Pelodictyon luteolum DSM 273: one gene and its partner. The protein of the gene in region 1 interacts with the protein of each later gene in a pairwise test. Links are inferred from orthologs where the notes say so. Each region holds a gene or a part of one and is shown on either strand. Other genes may lie near its edges. The genes, in order: tsaE and rlmB.

Region 1 (11,965 bases):
GCAAGCGGGGAAGCAACAAGAGTGTATCGTGGTGAAGAGGGCGTTCATCACACTGCTCGTGCTGACAGGGCCGGGGGCTCTCGCCGCTTCCCCGGACGGCGGGTATCCGGCAACGTCGGATCCGGTTGCGGTCAGCCCGGCTGCGCCTGCAGATTCGGAGATGCCGGTCGACTCTCTTGCTGTCACGCCAATCCTCATCCCTATGCCGGCTGATTCCGCGGCCATCGCCGGATCTCCGGACGAGGAGCCGGTTCCGGTGAGTCTGCCTCCCGAGCCTGAATATGACTGTGATTTCTAACGTTATGCGATTCTCCCCATGAGTATTTTCAAACAGATTTTCCTTGTGATCGTTATCCTTCTGCTGCCCATCCTGGCGCAGGCTGAATTCGTGGTTTCCCAGCTCGACGTGAAAGGGTACGGGGAGACGCGCTCTGAAGCGGTTCAGGATGCCCTGCTTGAGGCCATCCGTCAGAACCACGGGGTTGACATTCAGTCAAAAAGAGAGCTGGTGAGGGAACTTCCGGCTCCGGGTGCCGTGACGGACAGCGCAATGACCACCCCCGACAGGCATAACGCCGTCGTTCGCGACGAAGTGCGCGAGTCGGTTCGTGGAGCAGTCCGGCAGTACCGGGTGCTTGAGGCCCACGAACTCGCGGCCGGACGGTGGGAGGCAAGAGTATTGGTTGCATTCACCCACTACAAAAGCCCCGGCCTCAACGCCTCCAATCGGCGGCGGATAGCGGTAATGCCGTTCCGGACGGCCGGCATTCCGATGCTGCTCGACGGACAGCGGGTTCCTGCTGAAGAGGTCTCTGCGGAACTGGTTCAGCAGGTCGTGACGGAATTGACCCAGAGCCGGAAATTCACGGTACTCGACCGAGATTACATGGACGCGTATCTCAGTGAAAAGTCCCTTCTGCTCTCTCCGGATGGCGAAGAGTCGGAAATGATGAAAATGGGCAGGGTTCTCGGCGTGGACTACATGCTTGTAGGCAGTATTTCAGGGGGAGTCGAGCGCCGAGCAGAAGATGTGTTAGCCCTCACCGGTGAGCGGGTACAGCATGGTGCTGCTTCGCTCAATGTGGATTACCGGATCATCGTGATGCCGACGAGGGAGGTCAAGTGGTCGGGCAGCGAGCGGATTGTGCTTGAGGGGTCGGCTATGCCCAGGGAGGATGCCGTGTCGGCCGCCCCTGATGCCGTTCGCCGCGCTCTGGTTCTCGGTGCGGCTCGGATGATTGTGCGGCGCTCGCTCGATAACATTTACCCGCTTCGCGTCGTCGGCCGCAACGCAGCCGGTGAAGTGCTGGTGAACCAGGGCGGTGTGACCTTGCAGGACGGTGACCTTCTTGATGTGTTTGCCGCTGGTCCCGGTGTGAAGGATCACTATACAGGAGAGTCGCTGGGCGCTGTGGAGAGCCGGATCGGCAGAATCAGGGTGGTGCGGGTTGCCGCTAAAAAGTCCTACGCGGCGGTTGTTGATGGTGAACTGGCTCTCATGGCCGATGGCAGCATCTGCCGCAGGCTCAGCAGTGGAGGTGATCTCCCTCCTGTAAACCCCGGCCGCCCGACCGATGTCCGTTTGTCTGAAGACGGCGGTGCGGTGCTGCCGTTCGACCGCTGATTTTCAGTTCTCTTGTTGTTGCCGGGAATTATTCTTTCCCGGCGTCTGTTTAAAACACCTCTTGAACGGCCCCCCCTTGAAGGGGGTCTTTTTCATCACATAAATCCCAAAGAGGTTATGGAGGGTCATATCGTCATCACCGGCGCCACCGGCGTCATCGGCACCGAACTTGTCGCAGCACTGGAAAAAAGGGGCGAACAGGTAGTGGTCCTTGCTCGCAGCCCCGAAGCGGCTAAAGGGACAGTGCCCGGCGCCGCCAGATACGTCCTGTGGGACTCCGATATGGCCGAAGGGGAATGGACAGGCCTTGTCAGCGGAGCAAAAGCCGTGATACATCTTGCCGGCAAACCCCTGCTTGAGGCCCGTTGGACGGAAGAGCACAAGCAGGAGTGCTACAACTCCCGCATACTCGGCACTCGCCACATGGTGGCTGCCATCTCGAAGGCGCCGGTGAAACCGGCTGTCTTTATTTCCGCATCGGCCATAGGCTATTACGGATCAATGGCGCGTTGCGCTGATACGCCCGACATTCTTGAAAACGGGTCTGCCGGCAGAGATTTTCTTGCCAAAATATGTGAGGACTGGGAACGGGAGGCTCTGGCGGCAGAAAAAAGCGGAGTGCGCCTCGTTCTGCTTCGCACAGGCATTGTCCTCTCCACCAGAGGCGGCATGCTGCAGAAACTGCTCGGACCCTTCAATTTCTTCGTTGGTGGTCCTGTCGGAACAGGGGAGCAGTGCATTTCATGGATCCATCTCGATGACGAGATCGACTGCATTCTTGCAGCACTCGACAATGAGGACTGGAGCGGCCCCGTGAATGCTGTCGGACCGAAACCGGTTTCAATGAAAGAATTCGCCCAGACGCTCGGCTCCGTGCTCGGCCGCCCGTCGCTGCTTCCCGTACCAAAGATGGCGGTGCAGGTTCTTCTGGGAGAGGGCGCAGAGTATGCCGTAAAGGGGCAGAAGGTGTTGCCGGGATTCATGACGGCGCATGGCTTTGTGTTTCGTTTCCCCTCGCTTGCCGCAGCGCTCAGGGATCTGGTTCAGCGCGAGCACTGAGAGTCGTACTATGAAGATGGCCGGCCCTTTTCGGGGGATGCGGAACGGGCAACTAAAAAAGCCGGACGGAACCTGTGTGTTCCGCCCGGCTTTATCATCTATTACTGGAGACAGCGCTCAGTAGCTGCTCCTTCTGGGAGCCCTTTCTTCCCGGGGCCTTGCCTCGTTCACTTTGATGGTTCGGCCTTTGAACTCCTGCTCGTTCATCGCCTCGATGGCGGCACGGCCTGCCTCGTCGCTCGACATGTCAACAAAGCCGAACCCCTTTGAGCGTCCGGAAAATTTGTCCATGATGATGTTTGCGCTGTCGACCTGCCCGAACTGGGAGAATGCATCGCGAAGATCATCTTCTGACACGGAGTACGGCAGATTGCCAATATAAATATTCATTTTTAGGTCTTGGTATACATGGTGCATTGATAGAAAGAGGCGCTCTGCAGATAACCAAGGCACAAATTACCTGTAAGCGACCAGCCAACCATTGGCTGGTTTCTAAGCGGTAATTTATGGTAATGCGAATTTGTTTTCAAAAAAATAAAATCGCCCTGGACGGGTTGTTTTTGCCTCGTCCGCGTCACTTCCTCTGCCGTAATACGCGGATAATCATAATTCTGTTGCTCGCGGTGCTATTGTTTTGCTTTTACTTAAATAAATAATTATTTACTCTTCATAGTCTTAAATTTTTTAGGGTCAAATAAAACCTAAACGCCGGTTATGAGGAAAAGAATAGCAACGGCCATGTTGATGCTTCCCGTTCTGATGCAGGTATCCGCTACGGCCGCGGCCGCACCCGAAGTCTATACAGATTCGGGCACCACATCCTGGATGCTTACCTCCACTGCTCTTGTGTTGCTGATGATTCCCGGGCTCGCGATGTTCTACGGCGGCCTTGTACGCACGAAAAACGTGATCGGTACGATGATGCACAGCTTCGGTGCGATGGTCATCATCGGGGTGCTCTGGCCGATGGTAGGCTACGCCCTGAGTTTCGGTCCGGGAGTACTGGGCGGCTTTGTTGGCTGGGATTCGAAGTATTTCATGCTGCAGGGGATCGATGAGTCCATTCTGCCGTCGCACATTCCCGAATATGTCTTTGCCATGTTCCAGGGCAAGTTCGCCATCATCACCCCGGCCCTTATTGCCGGCGCATTCGCCGAACGGGTGAACTTTCGCGGCTACGCCCTCTTCATTGCGCTCTGGAGCATCATTGTCTACAGCCCCATATGCCACTGGGTATGGGCTTCTGACGGATTTCTCTTCAATCTTGGAGCGGCCGGAGCAATCGACTTTGCCGGCGGCACCGTTGTTCATATCTCTTCGGGTGTGACTGCGCTGGTTGCGGCGCTGTATCTCGGCAGCCGCCGGGGCTATCCCCGCAACGTGATGCATCCGAACAACCTGGTCATGACACTCACTGGCGCAGGACTGCTATGGGTCGGCTGGTTTGGTTTCAATGCCGGCAGCGCCATCGCCAGCGATCTTGCCACCGCCCGGGCCCTCACAGTCACGCAGGTGTCTGCAGCGGCAGGGGCGTTTACCTGGATGGTCATTGAAATGCTGCAGCACCGCAAGGCCACCAGCCTCGGCGTCGCCTCCGGTATTCTGGCCGGTCTTGTAGCCATAACGCCTGCGGCAGGCGTTGTGCAGCCTTCCGGGGCGTTCGCGCTTGGTGCTCTCGCCTCCATTGTATGTTATTGCGCGATCCTCATAAAAAACAAGATGGGATACGACGACAGTCTTGATGCGTTTGGCGTACACGGAGTCGGCGGCATCGTCGGTGCTCTTGCGCTCGTCTTCTTCATCCGTCCCGCCTGGATGGCTGATGCCGCCGAAAAGGCCGGCGGCAGCTGGACCGTGATGCAGCAGCTAGGGGTGCAGGCAACAGCCGTCGGCATCACCGTCGTCTATGCTGCGGTTGTGTCGCTTTTTCTTCTGGTGCTCATTGACAAGACCATTGGCATGCGCATCAGCGAAAACGACGAAATGTCGGGCCTTGACCACAGCATGCACGGCGAGCACGGATACGGGCTCATCAACCTCAACTGAATCAACCCTTCGATCAATGAAGCTGATTACCGCCATCATCAATCCCGACCGGCTTGACCACGTCCGCGAAGCGCTGATACAGGCGGACATCACCCGTATCACCGTCAGCCGGGTGACCGGCCATGGCCGTCAGGAGGATATTGACATCTACCGCGGCCAGAAGATCGCACCGAACCTCATTCCGAAAATCCGCCTTGACATAGCCGTCAACGATGAGTTCGTCGACGTCACCGTTGACACTATAATCAATTTCGCGAGCCATGACCCTGTGGCCATTGGCGACGGCAAGATCTTCATCACCCCACTGGAGGAGTGCATACGCATCCGGACCCGTGAGCGGGGTGGCAAGGCGGTGTAGTGCTGTTATTTGTGTAGTATGCCTACGGGCGTGCATGCACTGGCGTCTTTTCCTTCCCCAACCGCAAGAATGGAGGACGCCATGTACCCGAAGCAGCAGATGCTACCTGCAGCAGGTCACCCGAAACCGGTCGGTACCGGGTGGCTCCCCCCGATGCCCGACCTTCGCGACTACACCCCGTCCCATCCTGACATTGCCGGTATGGTCCGGAAGCTCGGCGTTGCAGAAGGCTCGGGCAATCTTCCTTCTTCCATGGACCTCAGGCAATGGTGCCCCCCGGTCGAAAACCAGGGCGGCATAGGCGCCTGTACGGCGCAGGCCGCGGCAGGTATGGTCGAGTACTACGAGCGCCGTGCGTTCGGCCGCCATATCGACTGCTCCCGTCTCTTCATCTACAAGACGACCCGTAATCTCATGGGTGTCGTGGGTGACGGCGGAGCCTGGCTGCGAAACACCATGGGTGCCCTTGCGCTGTGTGGTGCACCACCTGAAAAGTACTGGCCATACAGCGACAATGATACCGACTATGATCTCGAGCCAACGGCGTTCGTTTACGCTCTGGCCGACAACTTCGAGGCGCTTCGTTACTGCTGCCATGATCCCATGGGGGCGGGTATGGAGCCGGCGACGGTGCTTGGCGGAGTGAAGCGCTTTCTCAGCGCCGGGGTGCCCTCGGCTTTCGGGTTTTTCGGTTTCCCCTCGTTCGACGAGGGCGCCGCTCCGGGCGATATCCCGATGCCGTGCGCCGATGAACAGGCGGAGTGGGGGCATGCCGTGCTTGCCGTAGGGTATGACGACAGCCGTGAAGTTGGCAACAAGCGGTGCGGGACCGCTTCAAAGGGAGCTCTGCTCGTCAGAAACTCCTGGGGCAGGGAATGGGGGGAGGACGGATACGGATGGATCCCCTACGGGTATGTCACGCAGGGATTGGCGATGGATTTCTGGTCGCTCTTCAGCATGGGCTGGATCGATACCGGCCAGTTCGGCTCATGAGTTTCCCTACGACGGGCCGCCGGCCAGTGGCATCTCCCTCCAGCCTGGGCAGTAGGTGTTCAGCCAGGCTTCGGCGTTCAGGTCGCCGAGACGCGCGGCCTGCCGGAAATCCTCCTGTCGGCCGGGGAAGTCTCCGGTTTTGCTTCGGGCGATGGCCCGGTGGAAAAAGGCTGGAGCCATTTTTCCGTCGAGTGCAATGGCTTGTGAGAAATCCGCGGTGGCACCCGAGAAGTCGCCGGTCATGTTTTTGACGATTCCCCGGTTGTAGTACCCAACAGCCCTGAAGTTGGTCTCGCCGCAGTTGATGACCATGGAGTAGTCGCTGAGTGCCTGCTGGTATTTCTTTAGCTTCTGGTTGGCGGCTCCCCGCATCTGGTAGGCCATGGCGAAAGCCGGGTCGATTTCGATGGCTTTCGTGTAATGCTCCAGGGCGTTTTTAATGTCACCCTGAATCTGGCAGTCGAACCCGCGGTCAAACCAGTTGTTTGCGGACTCGGCTGCAGCTGGCGAGGCCAAGCCCATCGCCACGATAGCGGTCAAGGCGAGGGATAGCAGGATCTTCTTCATGGGATGCGGCCGTTGGTGTTTGCAGGGAACCACTCATGATCACGATTCGCCTGTACTGCGCGGCATCGTATACATTTTATCATAATATACAATGTCACGAATTGACCGGGAAATTTGAAACGGCCATATTTTTTGCCGGTGGTTCAGTTCTTTGCTTATGCTTGGGCATTTCTCCCCGCTTTTTCTATCTTGATCCAGTGAGTTTTCCAACGCACACCCGACCGTATGTTCAGGATCAGCCTTGAGGAATTTGAAGGTCCGCTCGACCTGCTCCTCTTCTTCATCAAGAGGGATGAACTGGACATCTACAATATCCCCATCTCCAAAATCACCAACGATTTCGTTACCCATATCCACGGGGCCAGAACCTTGAATCTCGAGGTGGCGGCGGAGTTCATTTACATGGCTTCGATGCTGATGAGCATCAAGGCGGCCATGCTCCTGCCCCGTCCTTCTATGGAGAATGGCGATACCGATGAATTCGATCCGCGAACCGAGCTGGTGCAGCGGCTGCTCGAGTACAAGCGCATCAAGGAGGCGAGCCTGCAGCTTGCGGAGATGGCCGAGGCTCGTCATGAACTCTTTGCACGCGGTTTCTTCGAGGAGTACGATCAGAATGTCGTGGACGAAATGGACGAACCGGTCAACCGGCCGACCATCTATCATCTCATCAAGGCCTACCGCTCGGTGCTCGACAACATGCCGAAGCCAATGACTCGAAATGTGATGGAGGCTCCGGTTACGGTGCATGAGCAGACAGAGCTGATTCTCCGGATGCTCGGCGAGCGGGTGCAGGTTTCGTTCACCTCTGTTCTTGAAGGCGTCACCCAGCGCATCATCCTCGTGGTGACATTCCTCGCCGTGCTGGAAATGTGCAAGAACCAACGCATCATGGTGCTGGTGAAAGAGGGGTACGACGACTTCTGGATCGCCAGAAGGAACGCTCCGCCCGAGATAGACAACAACCCTTTAGTCCTGTTCGCCGATGCCTGAAATCATGCCCTTTGCAGGACTGCTTTACAGCCCTGCCCTTCTGGAGGATGCCTCCAACCTGATCTGTCCCCCGTATGACGTCATCCCTCCCGCACTGCAGGATGAGCTCTATCAGCGATCCGAAGTGAACGCCGTGCGCCTGGAACTTCCAAAGGAGGCGGATCCATATGCGGCGGCCGCCGGGCGGATTGCTGAGTGGCTCCGGAGCGGAGCGCTCAGGGTTGATGACCGCCCGGCGCTTTACCCATACTTCCAGACCTTCACCGATCCCTCCGGCCGTGAGTTCACGCGCCGCGGTTTTTTTGCCGCCATGCGCCTCTCTGATTTTACGGAGAAAAAGGTGCTGCCGCATGAGAAGACCCTTTCCGGCCCGAAGGCGGACCGGCTTAACCTCTACCGAAGGACCCGTACGAACATCAGCCCGGTGTTCGGCATATACGCCGATGAGGCGGGCACTGCCGACCAGCTGATGAAAGAGTACGCGGAGGCCCACCAGCCGGTGCTCGATGCAATGCTGCAGGGGGTCAGGAACCGGATGTGGCGCATTGACGAGCCCGGGCTGCTCCAGCGCCTCCAGGGGTGCCTCTCGGAGCGTACGGTCTACATTGCCGATGGCCACCACCGCTATGAGACCGGTCTCAACTACCGCAATGAGCGTGCCGCCGCAAACCCCGGCCATGATGGAAGCGAACCCTACAACTTCATTCTGACCTATCTGGCCAACATGTACGATGAGGGGCTGGTGGTTTTTCCCATCCACCGCCTTCTTCACGGCATCGACGGGTTCGATGCCGCAGCCTTCACCCGGCGGCTCGGTGAGTATTTCACGGTGACGGAGCTCGGCGGGCGCGACGCGCTCGATGCATTTCTCGACGGTGAGCCCTCAAGTTACGCCTACGGGGTGGTACTGCCGGACAAAGTCCTTGGCATCGTGCTTGCCGGAGAACCCGACAGTGTCCTCGATTCTTCATGCCCCGATGCGCTCCGGCGTCTGGGGCTTGTAGTCCTGCACGATCTGGTGCTCGGACGGCTGCTCGGCATCGGGGCGGAGGCCTTGGCAGGTCAGAAAAATGTGGTATACCGCAAGGATGAGGACGAGGTGTTCCGTGCCGTAGGGGCGGGTGAAGCGCAGGCGGGATTCGTGGTGAAGCCGACCACCGTCAGGCAGGTGATTGACGTGTCGGAGGGCGGGGACGTCATGCCGCAGAAGTCGACATTTTTCTATCCGAAAATCATGACGGGGCTGGTGTTCCACTCTCTTGGATGAACCAGGTATGAACGACGTTTTCCGCTCCGCTTCCGCTGAAGAGACCCGGGCTGCCGGCCGGAGCTTTGCGGCAACATTGTCTGAGGGTGATGTGGTCTCCCTTTCCGGCGAGCTTGGTGCGGGCAAGACTGAGTTCATGCGCGGAGTGAGCGAGTATTTCTCCTGTTCGGAGCAGCTCTCAAGCCCCACCTTCCCCTTGATGAACGTCTATACGGGATCCGTTGGGGGCCGTGAGGCCACCCTGCACCATTTCGACCTCTACCGACTCGAGACGCCCGAAGAGCTTGAAGGAATCGGATTCGGCGAGTACCTCTCTTCGGCCTGGGCCTCGTTCGTTGAGTGGGCGGAGCGTTTCCCGGAGTATGAGGGATGCTACACGGTCAGGGTCTCTATTGCCTATGACGGCCCTTCGGGTCGTACCATCACCATCACCGGGAGGGGACGATGAACATCCTTGCTATCGAGTGTACCCACGGGGTACTCGGCATCGGCCTTCTGCACGGGGGTGCAGTCCGGGACATGCGCGGGGCTGCCTGGCAGAAGACGGCTGAAAGCATTGTGCCGCTTATCGACCGGATCATGATGGATGCGGGAGCCCTCCCCGGGTCGCTTGATGCGGTCGCGGTATCCTCCGGTCCGGGTTCCTTTACGGCTCTGCGAATCGGGATGTCGGTGGCCAAGGGCGTAGCCTGCGGGCTCGGTATTCCGGTTGTACCTGTTCCTACACTGCCGTCGATGGCGGCTTCCCTCCCGTCGGGATTCGGGGCGGAAGCGGTGATGGCGGTGGTCGAGTCGCGGAAAGGTGAATATTATTACAGCGTCTTCCGCACTGCCGATCTTGCCGCATTCAGGTGGGATGCTCCGGTAGAGCGTGGCGGTGCTGAGGCAGTGCTCGCTGAACTCGCCAGTCATCCACACGCAACGGCCGTCGTGGGGCGCCATCTCGAACCGCTTCAGGATGCGCTCCTGGCCGGTGGTGCGAGGGTTGTCGGCGCGGATTTCTTTACGGCGGCAGCTCTCTTTCCTATGGCAGGACGGCTGCTCTCGACAGGCGGTGGAGCGGACGCGGGGTCGGTGGTGCCGGACTATCATCAGGAGTTTGTGTCCGGAAGCACGCAGGTAGGGCCGGGCGGAGTTGGCGGGAAGTGAATGATTGCTATATTCCTGCCGTGCGGATTATGTACTGTCAACGGTTTGAACTGAACGGAGTGTTATGGGAGCCAAGAAAAAAGAAGTGACGGCGGCACCGAAAGGGGTGCGTGAAGTTGAAGTCGGCGAACTGCTCGCCCGCCGTGCGGCAGAGCTGACGCTGGAAAAGAAATGCGAAGAGGTCAAAATCCTCGACCTCAGGGCGTTGACCACAATGACGGATTTCTTCGTCATCGCCACCGCCGATTCCGACCGCAAGGCAAAGGCCGCGGCCGATCATGTGGTTGATGAACTCCGCCATGACGGCGAACGTCCCCTCAACGTTGAGGGTATGGAGACCATGCGCTGGATCCTGCTTGATTATGTTGATGTTGTCGTGCATATCTTTATGCCTGATGATCGTCGTTTTTATGATCTGGAATCCTTGTGGTCCGATGCGCCGGTCATAACGGTAAGCTGAATTTTCATTGTATGTTCTCTGTTTTTATCCTCATCAGCGAACCCGCTGAAATCGGTAATTATCGGGGAATTTTATACATTACCCTGTCGCAGTATCTATAGCCAATATCACTCCGGATTGCCCTATGCAGCGCCAAAGAATACTCCCTGTCACTATTGAGGAAGAAATGCGGGGGTCTTACCTCGATTATTCCATGTCGGTCATTGTCAGCCGCGCATTGCCCGATGTGCGCGACGGCTTGAAGCCGGTCCACAGGAGGGTGTTGTACGGTATGCATGAACTCGGCCTGCAGGCAGGCAAGCCGCACAAGAAATCGGCCCGCGTGGTCGGTGAAGTGCTCGGTAAGTTCCATCCCCACGGCGATACTGCTGTCTACGACAGTCTTGTACGCCTCGTTCAGGACTTTTCGCTCCGCTACCCGCTCATCGACGGCCAAGGCAACTTCGGTTCCATCGATGGCGACTCCCCTGCGGCTATGAGGTACACCGAGGTCCGAATGAAGCAGATTGCAGGCGAAATGCTCAAGGATCTCGACAAGGAGACCGTGGACTTCGCCCTGAACTTTGATGACTCCCTTGAGGAGCCGACCGTTCTTCCTTCTTCGATTCCGAACCTGCTCGTCAATGGCGCCTCCGGCATCGCCGTCGGCATGGCGACCAACATTCCGCCCCAGAACCTCCGCGAGGTGGTTGACGGCATGATTGCACTCATCGGGAACCCGGAGCTTGAAGTCTCGGATCTGATGAAGTTCGTTATCGCCCCTGACTTCCCGACGGCCGGCATTATCTACGGATACGAAGGGGTCCGTCAGGCATATCTTACCGGCCGGGGCAAGGTGGTGATCCGAGCAAGGGCTCTCATCGAGGTGACCCAGAAGAACGGCCGTGAGTCGATTGTGGTTACCGAGCTGCCCTACCAGGTCAACAAGGTTCGTCTTATTGAGAAGATTGTCGAACTCGTTCACGATAAGAAAATTGAGGGCATCGCTGATATTCGTGACGAATCCGACCGCGATGGCATGCGCCTTGTCATCGAGCTCAAACGCGATGCCGTTGCGAAGGTGGTGCTGAACAACCTGTACAAGCATACGCCGATGCAGGATACGTTCGGCGTCATCATGCTTGCCCTTGTCGATGGCGTGCCGCGGATTCTCAACCTCAAGGAGATGATGCAGTACTACATCAAGCACCGCAACGAGATCGTGCTTCGCCGCACGCGCTTTGACCTTGCGGCTGCCGAAAGGCGTGCACACATCCTCGAGGGTCTCAAGATCTGCCTCGACAACCTCGACGAAGTTATCACCACGATCCGCGAATCCCCCGATGCCAATACGGCTCAGGATCGTCTTATGGAGAGGTTCGCCCTGTCTGAGATTCAGGCGAAGGCAATCCTCGAAATGCGTCTCCAGCGCCTCACCGGCATGGAACGCCAGAAGATCGACGCTGAATA
Region 2 (15,580 bases), 1.7 Mb from region 1 along the record:
CCGGAAGGCCCGTTTTGGGGCAGACCGAGGTGAACTCCGGATTGACGATTTCGATCGTGTAGTCGCGATCGGGGTAGGTATTGTCGAAGACTTCCAGAATCTCTTGTTTCATGGGGCCGGTTGTTTATCGGGTTGTTTCGGGCGAGCTGCGCCCTGTTCTCCTGAACGCTCAAAAATAGAAATCCAGAGTGATTTTCAGTACATTCAGTTTGATTTTTTTATGATCCTCATGCCCTAAAAGACCCTCAAGACTGCCGCTTATGATCCATTCAGCTGAAGAGATTCCCGCTGACGCCAGCCGCCTCAACAGTGAGCTTGCCCGGGAGTACGATCTGCTCGATACCCATTGCCAGATTGGGGGACGTTCGTTCAGTTTTACAAGCGTCAGCGACAGCTATGCCCTGCTCGACAGGATTTCGCCTGAAGAGTTCATCCGTGATGAACAGATGCCCTACTGGGCCGAAATATGGCCCTCTGCCCTGGCCCTTTCAGAGTTCCTTTCCGAATCAGTGCCGCTCAAGGGAGCCCGTGTCATCGAGATCGGTGCGGGCACCGGTCTCGTTTCGGTCGTTGCGGCTTCTCTCGGCGCGAAAGTGCTCGCTACCGACTACTCTACAGAGGCGCTTCGCTTCATCCGCTGCAACGCACTGAAGAACGCTGCCCGGATCGACATCGAACAGCTCGACTGGCGTAATGTCCGGCAGGAAGAGCGCTTCGACATGCTTCTGGCCGCCGATGTGCTATACGAACGGGTAAACCTCCTGCCGATCCTGCTTTCTATCGAACGACTGCTGAAACCGGATGGCTGCGCCTACATCGCCGATCCCCGCCGCCGCCTTGCCGAGCAGTTCCTTGAGCTTGCCGCGGAGAACGGGTTTTCGGTCAAGGCCCATGCCCGCGAGCACCGGGGGGCGGGGAAGCCCGTCGCGGTCAACATCTACCGGCTGACGCGCTGATATGGATGCAGTAAGCCAACATCGAGAGGCCTGGCGTTATGACTGCGGAGATGGCGCCATCCTCTGGCAGCTATCCTTCACCGGTTCCGGGATGCTGTTCGGCCAGAAACGCTTTCCCGGCGACCGCCGGTCCCTCTTTTTTGCCATCGATCCCGAAGCCTACAGGGTGCTGATCGACGATTTTCAGCCGCTCGATCCCGCTTCCGGTCTGCCGCTCGGCGCAGGGTGGTTTACGGGGATAGAGTCGACCCACCGGGACCTTGTCTATCTGCACGCCTGGCAGGAAGGCAGCCCTCTGCACAGGGGGATATGGGCCGTTCTGGCCCGCACCGGCTCCATCCTCTGGTCGCAGCCGGGCCTTGAGTATGTCGCCCATACCGACAGCGGCCTGCTTGCATGCCGGCAGAGCTCCTTTGCGGGATTTCCGGAACGGAATTATCTCCTTCTGGACCCCTTGACGGGGAAGGAGAGCGCTTGTGATGATGCTGCCGGCCTCAGGGCTTCGGCCATTGGGGAAGATGCGCGTCAGGAGGTGCAGCTGCCCGAAGCGACTGAACGCCTGCCCGACGGGAGCAGGGGCGGGGAGTCGATTGTTCGGGGCAGGGTTGTTGCTGGTTCCGTCCATGAAGATCTTGAGGGGAGATGGCGTTCGACTCTCCGCCTTTGGGAAGATGGCATGGAGGTCTACTGCGACGTGATGGATGAGGGCGGGAGCATGCCCGCCCGCAACAATTTCCTGATCAGGGGGGATAAATTGTACTACATTAAAAAGAAACGGGAGCTGGTTGCCTTTACCCTTTTTTGACTCCGCTTTCCGTCTTGCAGTCGAACCTTGCCTCCCTATTTGTGAAGGATAATCCGGCAACATTGTCCGAACGCCTCATCGAGGAATTTCTGCTCTCAGGCCGTGGACAGAAGAACCTGTCCGGAACGACCATCGTAGCCTACCGGACAGATCTTCGGCAGTTTTTCGGTTTTCTCGCCCGCCATTCCGGTTCCGGGGAGTTTGATCTCTCATTGGTCACCCCCTCCCTTGTACGCATGTTCATGGGAGACCTTCTCCGGCGCGGCCTGCAACAGCGCTCCATTGCCAGAAAGCTGGCTTCCCTCAAGAGCTTTTTCCGATTTCTCCACGAATCGCGCCATCTCACAGAAAGCGCGCTGTCGGCCGTTTCCATGCCGCGCTACAGTCGCCCCATTCCTTCTTTTCTGACTGAGCCTGAAGCTTCGATGCTGTTTGAGGATGTAGTTCCAATGGCACCTCACCGGGAGGGATTCGCCCATGGCAGAGAGCTGCAGCGGAATTTTACGCTCCTTCGCGATGCGGCCATCCTCGAGATGCTCTACGGCTGCGGGCTCCGGATTTCGGAATTGACTGGCCTCCGCCAGAGCGATCTGGAAATGGTCGGAGGGTTTGTGAAACTGACCGGAAAGGGACGTAAACAGCGCATCGTTCCTCTTGGCGCACCGGCTGTTTCCGCCCTCAAAAAATATTTTGAAGTCCGGCTAAACTTCTTTAGAATATCTGTAGACGGGGCTTTGGGGGAGTCGGACTTTGTGTTCCTGACCAACAAAGGCAAACAGATCTATCCCATGCTTGTCCAGAGGATGACCCGCAGGTATCTTGCTGCGGTTACCGAGCAGAAGAAGAAAAACCCGCATACGCTGCGCCACACGTTCGCCACCCACCTCTTGAACGGCGGAGCAGATCTTCAGAGTGTCAGTGAGATGCTCGGCCACAGCAACCTTTCGACGACTGAAATCTATACGCATGTGACTTTTGAACGCCTTAGGGAGGTCTACAGAAAAGCCCACCCGAAGGCATGACAGCTTTATGGTCCGGCGCTTTCCTGCCCCGGCCTTGTTCCTTCATTCTTTTCACCCATATATCCTTAGGGAGGTTGTTATGACGAAAGAAACCGGCAGCGACATGCCCACCATCAAGGTCACCCTGCGCCATTCCAATAACCACAATGCCATAGAGGAGTATGCCCGCAGTGCCGTACAATCGCTCACGAAGCTGTATCCGGCAATCCTCACGTGCCACGTCATCCTCGACCACCAGAAGAATGATTTCGAGAAGAACAAGAATGCCGAAATAACCCTGCACGTGCCGCAGCATGACTTTATTGCCAAAGAGTCCGGAACGGCCTATGAGCTCTGCATAGATGCCTGCGTGGATGCGCTCGGTCGGCAACTCCAGAAGTACAAAGAGAAAATGCACTGAACCCGGTGCCTGCCCGCCGGCGGGGGCGATGCCTCCGGCCGGCTCCGGGCCGCCGTCTGACGCAGGAGTTTCCATCACCCTCTATGCCGGATCCATGACCCTCGACCAAAAAGGCTTGAAGAAGCGATCAGTGACGGTCGCCTATTTTTTTAACAACATCGGCAAGAAGCATGACATCCGGCTCAGGCGGATGAACACCGTCGATGAGCAGGAACGGCGGATTTTCGAGCGGGACCTGCACCGACCGGGGCTGGCGCTGGCAGGGTTCACCAATCTGTTCACCTACAAGAGGCTCCAGATTCTCGGTAACACCGAGACGCGTTTCCTCAACCATCTCGGCGAGGAAGAACGGAAGGCGGCATTCGCCAACCTGACGCGTTTCAAGGTGCCCTGCATCATCCTGACAAGCAACAACAAGCTCCAGCCTGAGCTGCTTGATATGGCCACTGCAGCAGGGATTCCCGTCTATGTGACCCGTCAGTCGTCCACCAAGGCCATCTACCTTGTCACGGATTTTCTCGACGATCAGTTCTCCCTTTACCAGCAGTACCACGGTTCCATGGTCGATGTCTACGGTGTCGGCGTGCTCTTGACCGGCAAGAGCGGCCTTGGCAAGTCGGAGATTGCCCTTGACCTTGTGGAGCGGGGCCACGGCCTCGTCGCTGACGATGTGGTTGTGATCCGCAGGAAAGGGGAAACCATGCAGCTCAGCGCATCACGCAACAACATCATCGACCATTTCATGGAGATCCGTGGTCTCGGCGTGGTTGATGTAAAGGCAAATTTCGGCATCCGCGCCATCCGTGACGTCAAGGAGGTGCTGGTGGTCGTCGAACTGCTTGAGTGGAACAAGGAAATGGAGTATGAGCGGCTCGGTCTGGACACAAAGACGATAAGGATACTCGGTGTCGATGTACCGCTGGTCCAGCTTCCCATTTTCCCCGGCAAGAACATCACGGTGATCATCGAGGTCGTCGCACTGAACTTCCTTCTCAAACGCTATTCGAACTATGTGGCAGCCGAGGCGCTGACCGACAGGATAAAAAAGGTGATCCACAATGATGACAGAACTGCAGGTGACATCCTTGTCTGAACGGGCGATTGCCCACAGCGGCCTGAGGAGGCTTCTGCTTCTTCCGCTTTCGATGCTGCTGTTCATTTCCTCCGCCTGCAGCCAGGGCGGCGGGGAGCATCCTGCCCGGAAGGCGATGGATTCGACCCTGGTCATAACCTCGCTCGGCGATGCCGACTACCTCAACCCGGTCATCGGCGCTTCAGTCACTTCATCGAACATCTTCGGCCTGATCTATCCGTCTCTGCTCCAGAGCGAATTCGACACCACGACGGGCCTGCTCAACTACATGGCGCTGGATAAACAGCTCCGCCCCCCGACCTCCGGTCATACGACCAAAACCCCGAAAGCCGCCCTTGCCAGAACATGGCGGATGGCTCCGGACCACCGCTCCATCACCTACACGCTCCGCAATGACGCATACTGGGATGACGGCAAGCCGATCGTAGCCGGCGATGTCCTTTTTGCCTACCGCCTCTACGGCAACCCCGTGATCGCCAGCCCCCGCCAGCAGTACCTTGCCGAACTCGAAGGAGCCGAGAACGGCCAGGTGGACTTTTCGCGGGCGGTTGCCGCTCCCGACGATACTACTCTGGTGTTCAGGTTTCACAAACCCGTGCCGGAATATCTTGCCCTGTTCCATACCTCCCTTACGCCGATGCCGGAGCATTTCTGGCGCAACGTCAAGCCCGATGAGTTCCGCAACTCCCCGCTCAACCGCAAGCCGCTCGGTGCCGGCCCCTACCGGTTGAAGTCCTGGAAGCCGCAGCAGGAACTGGTGCTTGAAAGCAACCACCGCTCCAACCTTCCGAAACCAGGCAACATCCCCCAGCTTTCGTTCCGGGTAGTGCCCGACTATACCGTCCGCCTCGCCCAGCTCCAGACCGGTGCAGTGGACGTGGTGGAGAACATCAAGCCGGAAGACTTCCGGGGTCTGGCCGGTTCGAAGAATCCCGTCGATATCAAGAGTGTCGGGCTGAGGGTCTATGATTATGTCGGCTGGTCGAACATCGACCAGGACGAGTACCTCAAAAGCGGCCGCGCTGTGCCGCATCCGCTATTCGGTTCCGCAGCCGTGCGCCGTGCGCTGACCTTCGCCATGGACCGTCAGTCGATCATCGACGGCTACCTCGGCCGGTACGGGGTTCCCGCAGTAACCGATATATCCCCGTCACTGAAATGGGCCTTCAACGAAAAGATACAGCCCTATCCGTTCGACCAGCAGAGAGCCCTCTCGATACTGAAGGCAGAGGGATGGGTGCCGGGCCCCGATGGTATTCTCCAGAAGGCGGGACGCCGGTTCAGCTTCGCCCTCTATACCAATGCGGGCAATGCGCGCAGAAACTACGCAAGCGTCATCATCCAGCAGAACCTGCGCTCAATAGGCATCGAGTGCAAGCTCGAGGTTCAGGAATCGAATGTCTTTTTCGACAACCTGCAGAACCGCAGGCTCGATGCCTGGATGGCGGGCTGGTCGATCGGCCTGGAAATCGACCCGATGGATGTCTGGGGTTCGGACCTCGAGAAAAGCCGGTTCAACTTCATGGGGTACCGCAACCCGAGGGTCGACAGGCTTTCGGCCCTTGCCAAGGAGAAAATGGATCCACTGGACGCTCGTCCCTACTGGCTGGAGTATCAGGAAATCCTGCACCGTGATCAGCCGGTCACCTTTCTCTACTGGATCCGGGAGACCCAGGGGTTCAGCCGCAGGATAGAGGGTGAGGAACTGAACATTTCCGGTGTATTTTACAACATCGATGACTGGACGCTCAGTCCTTCCCGAACCCTTGCGCCATAGAACCGCATGCTGACCTATATTTTCAAACGGCTCCTGATTGCCATCCCGCTCATCTTCGGGGTCCTGACCCTTACATTCTTCATCATCCGTCTCGCGCCGGGCGACCCTGCGGCATTTTTCATCCAGCCGGGCATCAGCCCCAACGTCGCCATGCAGATCCGGGAGCAGTACGGTCTGAACGACCCCCTGCCGATCCAGTATGTGAAGTGGCTCGGTCATGTCCTGCAGGGTGATTTCGGAAGAAGCTTCAGCCGTGCCCAGCAGCCGGTGCTGGAGGTCATCGCCAGTGCGCTTCCGATCACCGTGACCATTGCGCTCCTTACCCTCATAGCCAACTTCACCTTCGGCATCCTCATCGGTGTGATATCGGCCGTCCGGCAGAACAGTTTCATCGACCGGTTCCTGACCGTGACGGCGCTCTTCTTCTATTCCATGCCGGAGTTCTGGTTCGCCCTCATGATGATCATCATCTTTGCCCTCAAGTTCCCGCTTTTTCCCGCCTCCGGCCTGAATGAGGTGGGAGCTGAAGGGTTCGGCCCGATCGGATTTGCCATGGACCGTCTATGGCACCTGTTTCTGCCTGTAACGGTGCTCAGCATCAATGGCGCAGCTGGCATTGCCCGTTATGTCCGCGGGAGCATGTTGGAGGTGATCCGCCAGGACTATATCCGCACCGCACGGGCGAAGGGTCTTCCTGAAAGGCTGGTCATATTCCGCCATGCGCTCCGCAATGCCCTGCTTCCCGTCATCACCCTCATGGGCAGTTCCTTGCCGTTCATCTTCAGCGGGGCTCTATTCATTGAAGTGATTTTCGCCTTTCCCGGGATGGGCCGGGTAACGGTTGAAGCCATTTTTGCGCGGGACTATCCGCTTATCATCGCCAATACTTTCATTTCCGGGATCCTCATCGTCTTCGGCAACCTCGTTGCCGATGTGCTCTACGCTGTCGTTGATCCCAGGATCAAGCTGTGAAACCAGGGAGCCATTTGAGAATAGAACTGCTCAATACCCCCGTAGATGCCGTCGAACTGCGGATTGAAGACCAGATCCGTCCACGGCGGATGGAAGACTTCACGGGCCAGCAACGGCTGACCGACAACTTGAAGGTGTTCATCTCCGCGGCCAGGATGCGCGGTGACGCCCTCGATCATGTGCTGCTTTCCGGTCCTCCCGGACTCGGCAAGACGACCCTCGCCCACATCATCGCCGAAGAGATGGGCGGCTCACTGAAAGCGACTTCCGGACCAATGCTCGACAAAGCGGGGAATCTGGCAGGGATTCTGACTAGCCTGCAGAAGGGTGATGTGCTCTTCATCGATGAGATCCACCGTATGCCGCCGGCTGTCGAGGAATACCTGTACTCGGCCATGGAGGATTTCCGCATCGACATCATGCTCGACAGCGGCCCTTCGGCACGGGCCGTCCAGCTCAAGGTCGAGCCCTTCACCCTCGTCGGCGCGACGACACGTTCCGGACTCCTGACCGCTCCGCTCAGGGCCCGCTTCGGCATCAGCAACCGGTTCGACTATTATCCGCCCGAGCTGCTCGAAACGATCCTCATGCGATCATCCACCATACTCGGCATCGGCATCGAGAGGGATGCGGCTTCAGAAATCGCCGGGCGGTCACGCGGAACCCCCCGCATCGCCAACCGCCTGCTCCGCCGTGCCAGGGATTTCGCCCAGGTTGACGGTATGGAGATCATCAGCCGCCCGACGGCCATGAAGACCCTCGACTCTCTTGAAATCGACGAAGAGGGGCTTGATGAGATGGACAAGAAGATCATGGATGCTGTCGTCAACCGTTTCAGCGGCGGGCCGGTCGGCGTCGGTTCGCTCGCAGTCTCGGTCGGAGAGGAGCAGGATACCATCGAGGAGGTCTATGAACCATACCTCATCCAGGCGGGCTATCTCTCCCGCACCCCCCGGGGAAGGGTGGCTACACAGCGGGCGCTGCTAAGGTTCTCGGATGGAAGCTCCGCACTTCGGGGAACTCTGTTCGATGGGCAGGAGCATGTCTGAAGGGCTTTGGCGACATAGGCAGCGATCTGCGCTTCGCGCCATATGGACGGTCTCGTTTTTCTTCATTCTGTTGTTCACAGCCTCATGCAGCTCCGGTCCCGCGCGTAAAGCCGAGATGGCAGCCCGCAGTGATTCCCTTGATGCTGTGATGGAGCGGGAGTTCCTGCGGGCATCATTCCTCGATGCCAGAGGCGATCACCCCGGCGCCATCAAAGGATACCATGAGCTGCTCCGCCGCCAGCCCCTGAATGCCGCGCTTTACTTTTCAACGGCAAAGGCCTTTCTTTCCCTCGGGGAGCTCGATTCAGCGAGGGTGTACGCAGAGCGGTGTGCTGCATTGAGCCCTTCCAACCGCCATGCACTCGGTCTGCTTGCCGATGTTTCCCATGCGATGGGCGAGCCGAAGAGGGCGGTGCAACTATACGGGAAGCTGGCCCATATGGACCCCGGCAACACGGAGCTGCTGACATGGCTCGCCATGGAGCACCTTGCGGCTGAACAGCCCGCAGAGGCGCTGTCGGTGTTCCAGCGGGTGCTGAGCCTTGATCCCGGCAATGAGACGGCCCGTTCCCATGTGCTCCTGCTCCAGATCAGGATGCAACGGTACCCGGAGGCCATCGCCTCGCTTCGGGAAATGACAAAGGGCGGCAACGGGGATGAACGGCTCCGGCTCACTCTCGGCGGGTTGTACCTTCGCACCGGCGACTATGCCGATGCGGCCTCTACTTTCCGTGAGGCCATTGACGCCTCGCCCGGTTTCATTCCCGCATGGCTGGCACTCTTCGAGGTCTCTGTCCGTTCGAAAGATATGATGTCGTTCCGTTCAGACCTTCTGAGCTTCTACGATACCCTTCGTCCCGCTCTTCCGAAAAAACTCGAACTGACCCGGTTTTATCTTTCGGAGTCGGTATCGGACAGCCTCTACCGCATCCCGTCGAGAATCATGCTCGATGAGACATGCCGCCGCCATCCAGAGAGCGCTGAGGCGCTGATGCTGAGGGGATGGGCACGCATGCGTGCAGATGATCTGGGTGGCGCGCTAAGGGATTTCAGGGCGGCTGTTCCGCTGGACCAGAAAAACAGCGACCTGCGCGAGAGCCTGGTGTCCGCTCTTCTGGTATCCCGGCAGTTCTCTGCCGCCCAGAGGGTCGTGCTTCGCGCCAGACGGGATTTTCCCTCCGAACGGCTGCGGTTCCAGATTCTGGAGGGCTATGTGCTTTATGAGTCTGGCAAGGCTCGCCAGGCGGTGCCTTTGCTTGAGCAGGCGCTTCGCTCAAGGCGAATACTGGAACGCCGTGAGCTTCAGGAGCGGGCGCTCAGTACCCTGGCGTTTGCTTACGATACCATGGGGGTTCCAGCCAAAAGCATGCCGTTGTATGAGCAGTTGCTGGTTCTCGAGCCCGGCAACGCCCTTGTTCTGAACAACCTTGCATACAGCCTCACCATAGTAGGCTCCGACCTCAAGAGAGCGCGCCAGTTGGCCGAAGCGGCGGTGGCGAAAGAGCCCGACAGCGGGGTTTATCTTGACACGCTCGGCTGGATCCTCTACCGTCAGGGAGAGCTTAAGGAGGCTCGTATTCGTCTTGAACGGGCAATGGAACTGGAGCCTCTTGAGCCTGAGATAGCCCGCCATCTCGCTGAACTCTATAGGGCTGCAGGAGAACTGGAAAAGTCCGAAGCCATGCAGAAGAAGGCCGAAGAGCTGGAGCTGAATCGTGCTCTTCCGCCAACAGGATCGTGAACGGGCGGTAATGGAAGCGATAACAAAAAACGGCGGGGGGTTCCCGCCGTTCTTTGTTTCTGACTGAACAGAATGGCTTTACTTGGCCTCGAAGGTGCGTGCTGCCAGGTACTCGTAATGAGCATAGCGGGCGTCCACCTCTTTCTGGATTGCTTCGAAGTAGACGTCGGCAATCTCCGGGTGGCTTTTCTTGAGCATCCTGAAGCGGTTCTCCATATTGAGGAACTGCGCCACAGGGATTTTCGGCTTCTTCGAGTCAAGCTGCAGGGGGTTCAGCCCCTCTTTCATGCGGTCCGGGTTGTAGCGGAAGAGGAGCCAGTGACCCGAATCAACGGCTGCTTTCTGATTGTCAAGGCCGTGTTCCATGTTGATGCCGTGCGCAATACAGTGCGAGTATGCAATGATGATCGAGGGGCCATCGTAAGCCTCTGCTTCAAGGAACGCCCTGAGGGTCTGTTCGTCACGGGCACCGAGGGCAACCGATGCAACATAGGCGCTGCCGTAGCTCATCGAGATAAGCCCAAGATCTTTCTTCGTGACCGGCCGGCCGGCTGCAGCGAATTTTGCAATCGCCGCTTTCGGGGTGGCTTTCGACGCCTGTCCGCCGGTGTTGGAGTAGACCTCGGTATCGAGAACCAGAAGGTTGACGTTCTTGTTGCCTGCAGTGACATGGTCGACGCCGCCGTAGCCGATGTCATAGGCCCAGCCATCTCCACCCACACCCCAGACGCTCTTTTTGACGAGCATGTCAGCAACCGAGAGCAGGTTCTTTGCGTCGGAGGAACCGATGCCGGCAATTTTCGATTTAAGTACCGCCACGCGTTTCCGCTGCTCGAAGATTTCGGGCTCACTTACCTGGCGGGCTTCGAGGATTTCACCGACGAGGGTGTCGCCGACGGTGCCGGACATTCTCCGGAGGAGTTCAGAGGCATATTCCTGCTGCTTGTCGATGGAGATCCTGAATCCGAGAGCAAACTCCGCGGTATCCTCAAACAGGGAGTTGGACCATGTCGGTCCGAGACCCTCTGCATTGCAGGTATACGGGGTGGTCGGCAGGTTTCCTCCGTAGATCGATGAACAGCCGGTGGCGTTGCCGATGACGAGGCGGTCGCCGAATAGCTGGGTCATCAGCTTCACGTACGGGGTTTCGCCGCATCCCGAGCAGGCGCCCGAGAACTCGAAGAGAGGTTCCTGCAGCTGCTGTTCCTTGATCAGCTTCGGGTTGATTTTCGTACGGTCGAATTCCGGGATGTTGACGTAGTAGTTCCAGTTGTCGACTTCCGTTTCGCGAAGCGGCTCCTGCGGCGCCATGTTGAGCGCTTTGCGCTCTGGGTTCGCCTTGTCGCGGGCCGGGCAGATGTGCGCACAGACCTTACAGCCGGTGCAGTCCTCGGGAGCCACCTGTATTGTGTACTTCATGCCTTCCCAGTTCACACCCTTGGCTTCCATCGATTTGTATGTGCGGGGGGCGTTCTCGAGGTATTTCGGGTCGTAGACCTTTGCGCGGATTGCCGCGTGGGGGCACACCATAGTGCATTTTCCGCACTCGATGCAGAGGTCGGGTTCCCAGACCGGGATATGCGAGGCCAGATTGCGTTTTTCAAACTTCGCGGTTCCGGTCGGGTAGGTGCCGTCTGCCGGAAGGGCGCTTACGGGGATTTCATCGCCTTCGCCCGCAATGATCTTGGCAAGGACGTTGCAGACAAAGTCGGGGGCTTCTCCGACGATTGGTGCACGCAGCGTTTTCTTGCTGTCGGCGACTGCGCCGATTGCGACTTCATGCAGGTTGGCCAGCGTGTTGTCGACTGCCTTGATGTTCTGGTTGACGATCTCATCGCCTTTCTTGCCGTAGGTAACCCTGATGGCGTGCTTGATCTGCAGGATGGCCTCCTCACGGGGGAGAACACCGGAGATGGCGAAGAAGCAGGCCTGCATGATGGTGTTGATGCGCTGGCCCATGCCGCTCTCGCCGGCAACCTTGTAAGCGTCGATCGAGTACATCTTCGCCTCTTTTGCAATCAGGTGCTCCTGCACGGTGCGCGGCAGGTTGTCCCATATCTCTTCGGGGGAGAAGTGCGAGTTGAGGAGCAGCGTACCGCCTTTCTTGAGGTTTTTAACCAGGTCGATCATCTCGAGGAAGATCCAGTGGTGGCAGCCGATGAACTGGGCCTCGGTGATGAGGTAGGTCGAATGGATCTCTTTGGGTCCGAAGCGAAGGTGCGAGGTCGTGATTGATCCCGCCTTCTTGGAGTCGTAGACGAAGTAGCCCTGAGCGTAGTTCGGGGTGTTTTCGCCGATGATCTTGATGCTGTTCTTGTTGGCGCCGACCGTACCGTCGGATCCGAGGCCGTAGAAAAGTGCGCGGAACATCTCGTCCGGCTCGATGGAGAACGCGTGGTCGTAGTCGAGGCTCAGGTGTGTGACGTCGTCAACGATGCCGACGGTGAAGTGGTTCTTCGGCGAGGCCGCGGCCATGTTGTCGAACACGCCCTTGACCATGGCGGGGGTGAACTCTTTCGAAGAGAGCCCGTAGCGGCCTCCGGTGACTTTCGGCATGGCTGTAAGGAGTCCTTTGGAGACACCTTCCATGAGGGCGTTGACGCCATCGAGGTAAAGGGGTTCGCCTGCGCTGCCCGGCTCCTTGACACGGTCGAGGATCGAAACGGACTTGACGCTCTTGGGGAATGCGGCGACAAAACGCTCGATGTCGAACGGACGGAAGAGGCGGACATTGATGACGCCGACCTTTTCGCCGCTTTTGTTTAGGTATTCAACGGTCTCGCGGACGGTTTCGACGCCGGAGCCCATGAGCACGACGACGCGCTCGGCGTCAGGTGCTCCGTAGTACTGGTAGATTTTGTAGTTGCGGCCGGTCAGCTCACCGAACCTGTCCATCATCCGCTGGGTGATGTCGGAGGCTGCGGTGTAGTAGCTGTTCACCGTCTCCCTGCCCTGGAAATAGGTGTCGGGGTTCTGCGAGGTGCCGCGGATGAATGGTGCGTCGGGGGTCATGCGGCGGCTGCGGTTTGCGATGACGAGATCCTCGGGGACCATCGCCTTGATGACATCGTCTGAAACGACCTCGATTTTTGCGATTTCGTGGGAGGTACGGAAACCGTCGAAGAAGTGCATGACAGGGACGCGCGATTCAAGCGTCGCTGCTGCGGAGATGAGACCTATGTCCATTGCCTCCTGGACCGAGCTTGAAGCCAGAAGCGAGAAGCCCGTGCCGCGGACGGACATGACATCGCTGTGATCGCCGAAGATGGAGAGGCCCTGAGCGGCCAGTGAACGTGCCGAGACATGGATGACGCAGGGGGTGAGTTCGCCGGCAATTTTGTACATGTTGGGGATCATCAGAAGGAGCCCCTGCGATGCGGTAAAGGTGGTGGTCAGTGATCCGGTCTGGAGTGCGCCGTGGACTGCGGCCGCCGCACCGGCTTCGCTCTGCAGTTCGTCGATTTTCGGAACGGTGCCCCAGATGTTCTTTTTCCCTTCGGCTGCCCATGCATCCGAATACTCGCCCATCGGTGATGCCGGTGTGATTGGATAGATGCAGATTACTTCGCTGGTGCGGTAGGAGACATAAGCGAGCGCTTCATTTCCTTCCATGGTTTTATATGTCCGGCTCATACTGGCTGTCACTGGATTTGTATTGATGAAACGCATGTACAAATACTGTACGACAGAAACAACTGCGGATGGAGTGGAATTAGTTGCTTCTGCCAGAGAAAAAAATCGATTCAAGGCGAATAGCAAGATAGAAAAAAAATCTGATATTGCTGAATTTAATTACATTCAGGTATCCCTCTCCCGCTTACAGGGACTCACCGCGGGCCGTGTTTTTGCGGGCCGATTCTTTTGCATAATTCTGCCATTTTCCAGACTCATGATGGAAGGGGAACATCCCGAAAACCTCGTCTACGGACGCAACGCTGTCCTTGAACTTCTCCGCGAAAAGCCGGAGAGCGTCGAGAAAATCTATTTCCAGTTCAACACTTCGCATCCGAAGCTGAAGGAGATCATCATTACTGCGCGGCGCCAGAAGATCGTGACGGGAAAGGCCCGCCTCGAGAAGCTCTCGCTTATCGCAGGGACCACGAAGCATCAGGGGGTGGCGGCCCTCATCAGTACGGTCAGCTATTACACCGTGGAGGAGCTGCTTGCCGCACCGCGCAACAGTGCGCCGCTGCTCGTCGTGCTGCAGGGGCTCGACGATCCCCACAACATCGGGGCCATCATCCGGACCGCCGAGGCTGTCGCTGCCGATGGGGTTGTCCTTGTCGAGGGCAAGGGAGCTCCGGTCAACGCTGTCGTGCACAAGGCTTCAGCCGGTGCCCTTTCGCACATGCGGGTCGCCAAGGTAAAAAGCCTGGTGCGATGCCTTGAGCTCCTCCACCGCGAAGGGATTCAGGTGCTCGCCACCGACATGGAGGCCGAAACGAACTATACCGATGCCGATTTCAGGAAGGCCACTGCCATTGTGCTCGGAGCGGAAGGCTCCGGCCTTGCTCCCGAAGCCATGGAGTTCTGCGACCGGGTGGTGCGCATTCCGATGGCGGGTTGCGTCGAGTCGCTGAACGTCTCCGTTTCGGCGGGCGTGATGTTATATGAGGCCATGCGCCAGCGCCTCTCCTAGGGAGATGCCGAGGGCGTCAGCGTCGCATTTGTTTGAAAAAAAGTATTAACTTGACCCACGCGCATCAGCTGTTTTCAACCACTTAACCTTTTCTGTCATGAACGTCCCAGCCGCTCTCCGCTACACCAAAGACCATGAATGGATACAGCTGCTCGACGATGGCGCGACTGCGCTTGTCGGCATCACGGATTTCGCCCAGTCGGAGCTCGGCGACATCGTGTTCGTGGAACTGAAGCCCGCAGGCACTGCCCTGAAGGAGCATGAGATTTTCGGAACGGTTGAAGCGGTCAAGACGGTTGCCGACCTGTTCGCTCCCGTGGCCGGTGAGATCCTGGAGGTGAACGCCGGACTGGACAGCGCCGAAACAGTGAACCAGGACCCATACGGCAGCGGCTGGATGGTAAAGATGAAGCTCGCCGATCCGGCCTCAGTCGCTAATCTGCTCGACGCCGCCGCCTACCGCGAACTGATCGGAGGATAATCAACATGCCATTCATCGTCAATACCGATGCGGACAGGGAGTCGATGCTCCATGCCACAGGGGTCTCCTCCTTCGACGAGCTGATTGTCGACATCCCCCGTGAGGTCCGCCTCAATAAAGCTCTTGAACTCGCACCCGCTGCCGATGAGATGGAGGTCCGCTCCATACTCGAAAGCATGGCCGCGGCGAACCGCAGCACGGCCGACTATGTCAGCTTCCTCGGCGGCGGCGCCTACGACCATTTCCTCCCTTCCGCCATCAAGGCGATCGTCTCCCGCAGTGAGTTCTATACGGCCTACACGCCCTATCAGGCCGAGGTGTCCCAGGGGACGCTGCAGGCCATCTACGAATACCAGAGTCTCATCTGCCGCCTCTACGGGATGGACGTGACCAATGCATCGATGTACGACGGGGCCACGGCTCTTGCCGAAGCGGTGCTGATGGCCATCGGCGTCAACGGCCGCCAGAAAGTGGTCGTGGCCGGAAAGCTGCATCCCTGGAACAGCTCGGTACTCAAAACCTATCTCGAGGCGTCGGACCACAGTGCCGTCGTGCAGAATGTTGTGGAAGACGGTGTCGGAAGTATTGAGGTCCTCAAGGGGCTCATGGACGACACGGTCGCGGCCGTTGTCGTGCAGCAGCCGA

Evidence for each region.
Region 2: the proteins of tsaE (region 1) and rlmB interact in binary tests that used the Escherichia coli proteins (3 or more experiments, as listed by UniProt). The link is inferred for Pelodictyon luteolum DSM 273 from one-to-one orthologs.

The regions. Positions count from the first base shown.
Region 1 is NC_007512.1:91,025-102,989, forward strand. The notes cover bases 7,696-10,634. They hold tsaE (tRNA (adenosine(37)-N6)-threonylcarbamoyltransferase complex ATPase subunit type 1 TsaE), read left to right. Parts: upstream 7,696-8,914; coding sequence 8,915-9,355; downstream 9,356-10,634. Other genes in these bases: PLUT_RS00470 (DUF1015 domain-containing protein), read left to right, coding at 7,696-8,907; tsaB (tRNA (adenosine(37)-N6)-threonylcarbamoyltransferase complex dimerization subunit type 1 TsaB), read left to right, coding at 9,352-10,056; rsfS (ribosome silencing factor), read left to right, coding at 10,121-10,516. Outside these bases: penicillin-binding protein activator LpoB, read left to right, coding at 1-35; PLUT_RS00425 (hypothetical protein), read left to right, coding at 29-298; PLUT_RS00430 (CsgG/HfaB family protein), read left to right, coding at 317-1,624; PLUT_RS00435 (TIGR01777 family oxidoreductase), read left to right, coding at 1,742-2,683; PLUT_RS00440 (RNA recognition motif domain-containing protein), read right to left, coding at 2,801-3,073; PLUT_RS00445 (ammonium transporter), read left to right, coding at 3,398-4,729; PLUT_RS00450 (P-II family nitrogen regulator), read left to right, coding at 4,746-5,087; PLUT_RS00455 (C1 family peptidase), read left to right, coding at 5,169-6,080; PLUT_RS00460 (tetratricopeptide repeat protein), read right to left, coding at 6,087-6,647; PLUT_RS00465 (segregation and condensation protein A), read left to right, coding at 6,873-7,640; more of PLUT_RS00470, read left to right, coding at 7,633-7,695; gyrA (DNA gyrase subunit A), read left to right, coding at 10,641-11,965. UniProt on the Escherichia coli protein: Required for the formation of a threonylcarbamoyl group on adenosine at position 37 (t(6)A37) in tRNAs that read codons beginning with adenine.
Region 2 is NC_007512.1:1,806,718-1,822,297, reverse strand. What follows is about bases 12,707-15,580. They hold rlmB (23S rRNA (guanosine(2251)-2'-O)-methyltransferase RlmB), read left to right. Parts: upstream 12,707-13,707; coding sequence 13,708-14,454; downstream 14,455-15,580. Other genes in these bases: gcvPA (aminomethyl-transferring glycine dehydrogenase subunit GcvPA), read left to right, coding at 14,941-15,580; gcvH (glycine cleavage system protein GcvH), read left to right, coding at 14,552-14,935; nifJ (pyruvate:ferredoxin (flavodoxin) oxidoreductase), read right to left, coding at 12,707-13,448. In the rest of the region: queF (preQ(1) synthase), read right to left, coding at 1-112; PLUT_RS08410 (class I SAM-dependent methyltransferase), read left to right, coding at 261-956; PLUT_RS08405 (DUF4905 domain-containing protein), read left to right, coding at 958-1,761; PLUT_RS08400 (tyrosine recombinase XerC), read left to right, coding at 1,803-2,783; PLUT_RS08395 (HPF/RaiA family ribosome-associated protein), read left to right, coding at 2,863-3,183; hprK (HPr(Ser) kinase/phosphatase), read left to right, coding at 3,278-4,276; PLUT_RS08385 (peptide-binding protein), read left to right, coding at 4,245-6,053; PLUT_RS08380 (ABC transporter permease), read left to right, coding at 6,060-7,025; Holliday junction branch migration DNA helicase RuvB, read left to right, coding at 7,040-8,074; PLUT_RS08370 (tetratricopeptide repeat protein), read left to right, coding at 8,190-9,815; more of nifJ, read right to left, coding at 9,894-12,706. UniProt on the Escherichia coli protein: Specifically methylates the ribose of guanosine 2251 in 23S rRNA.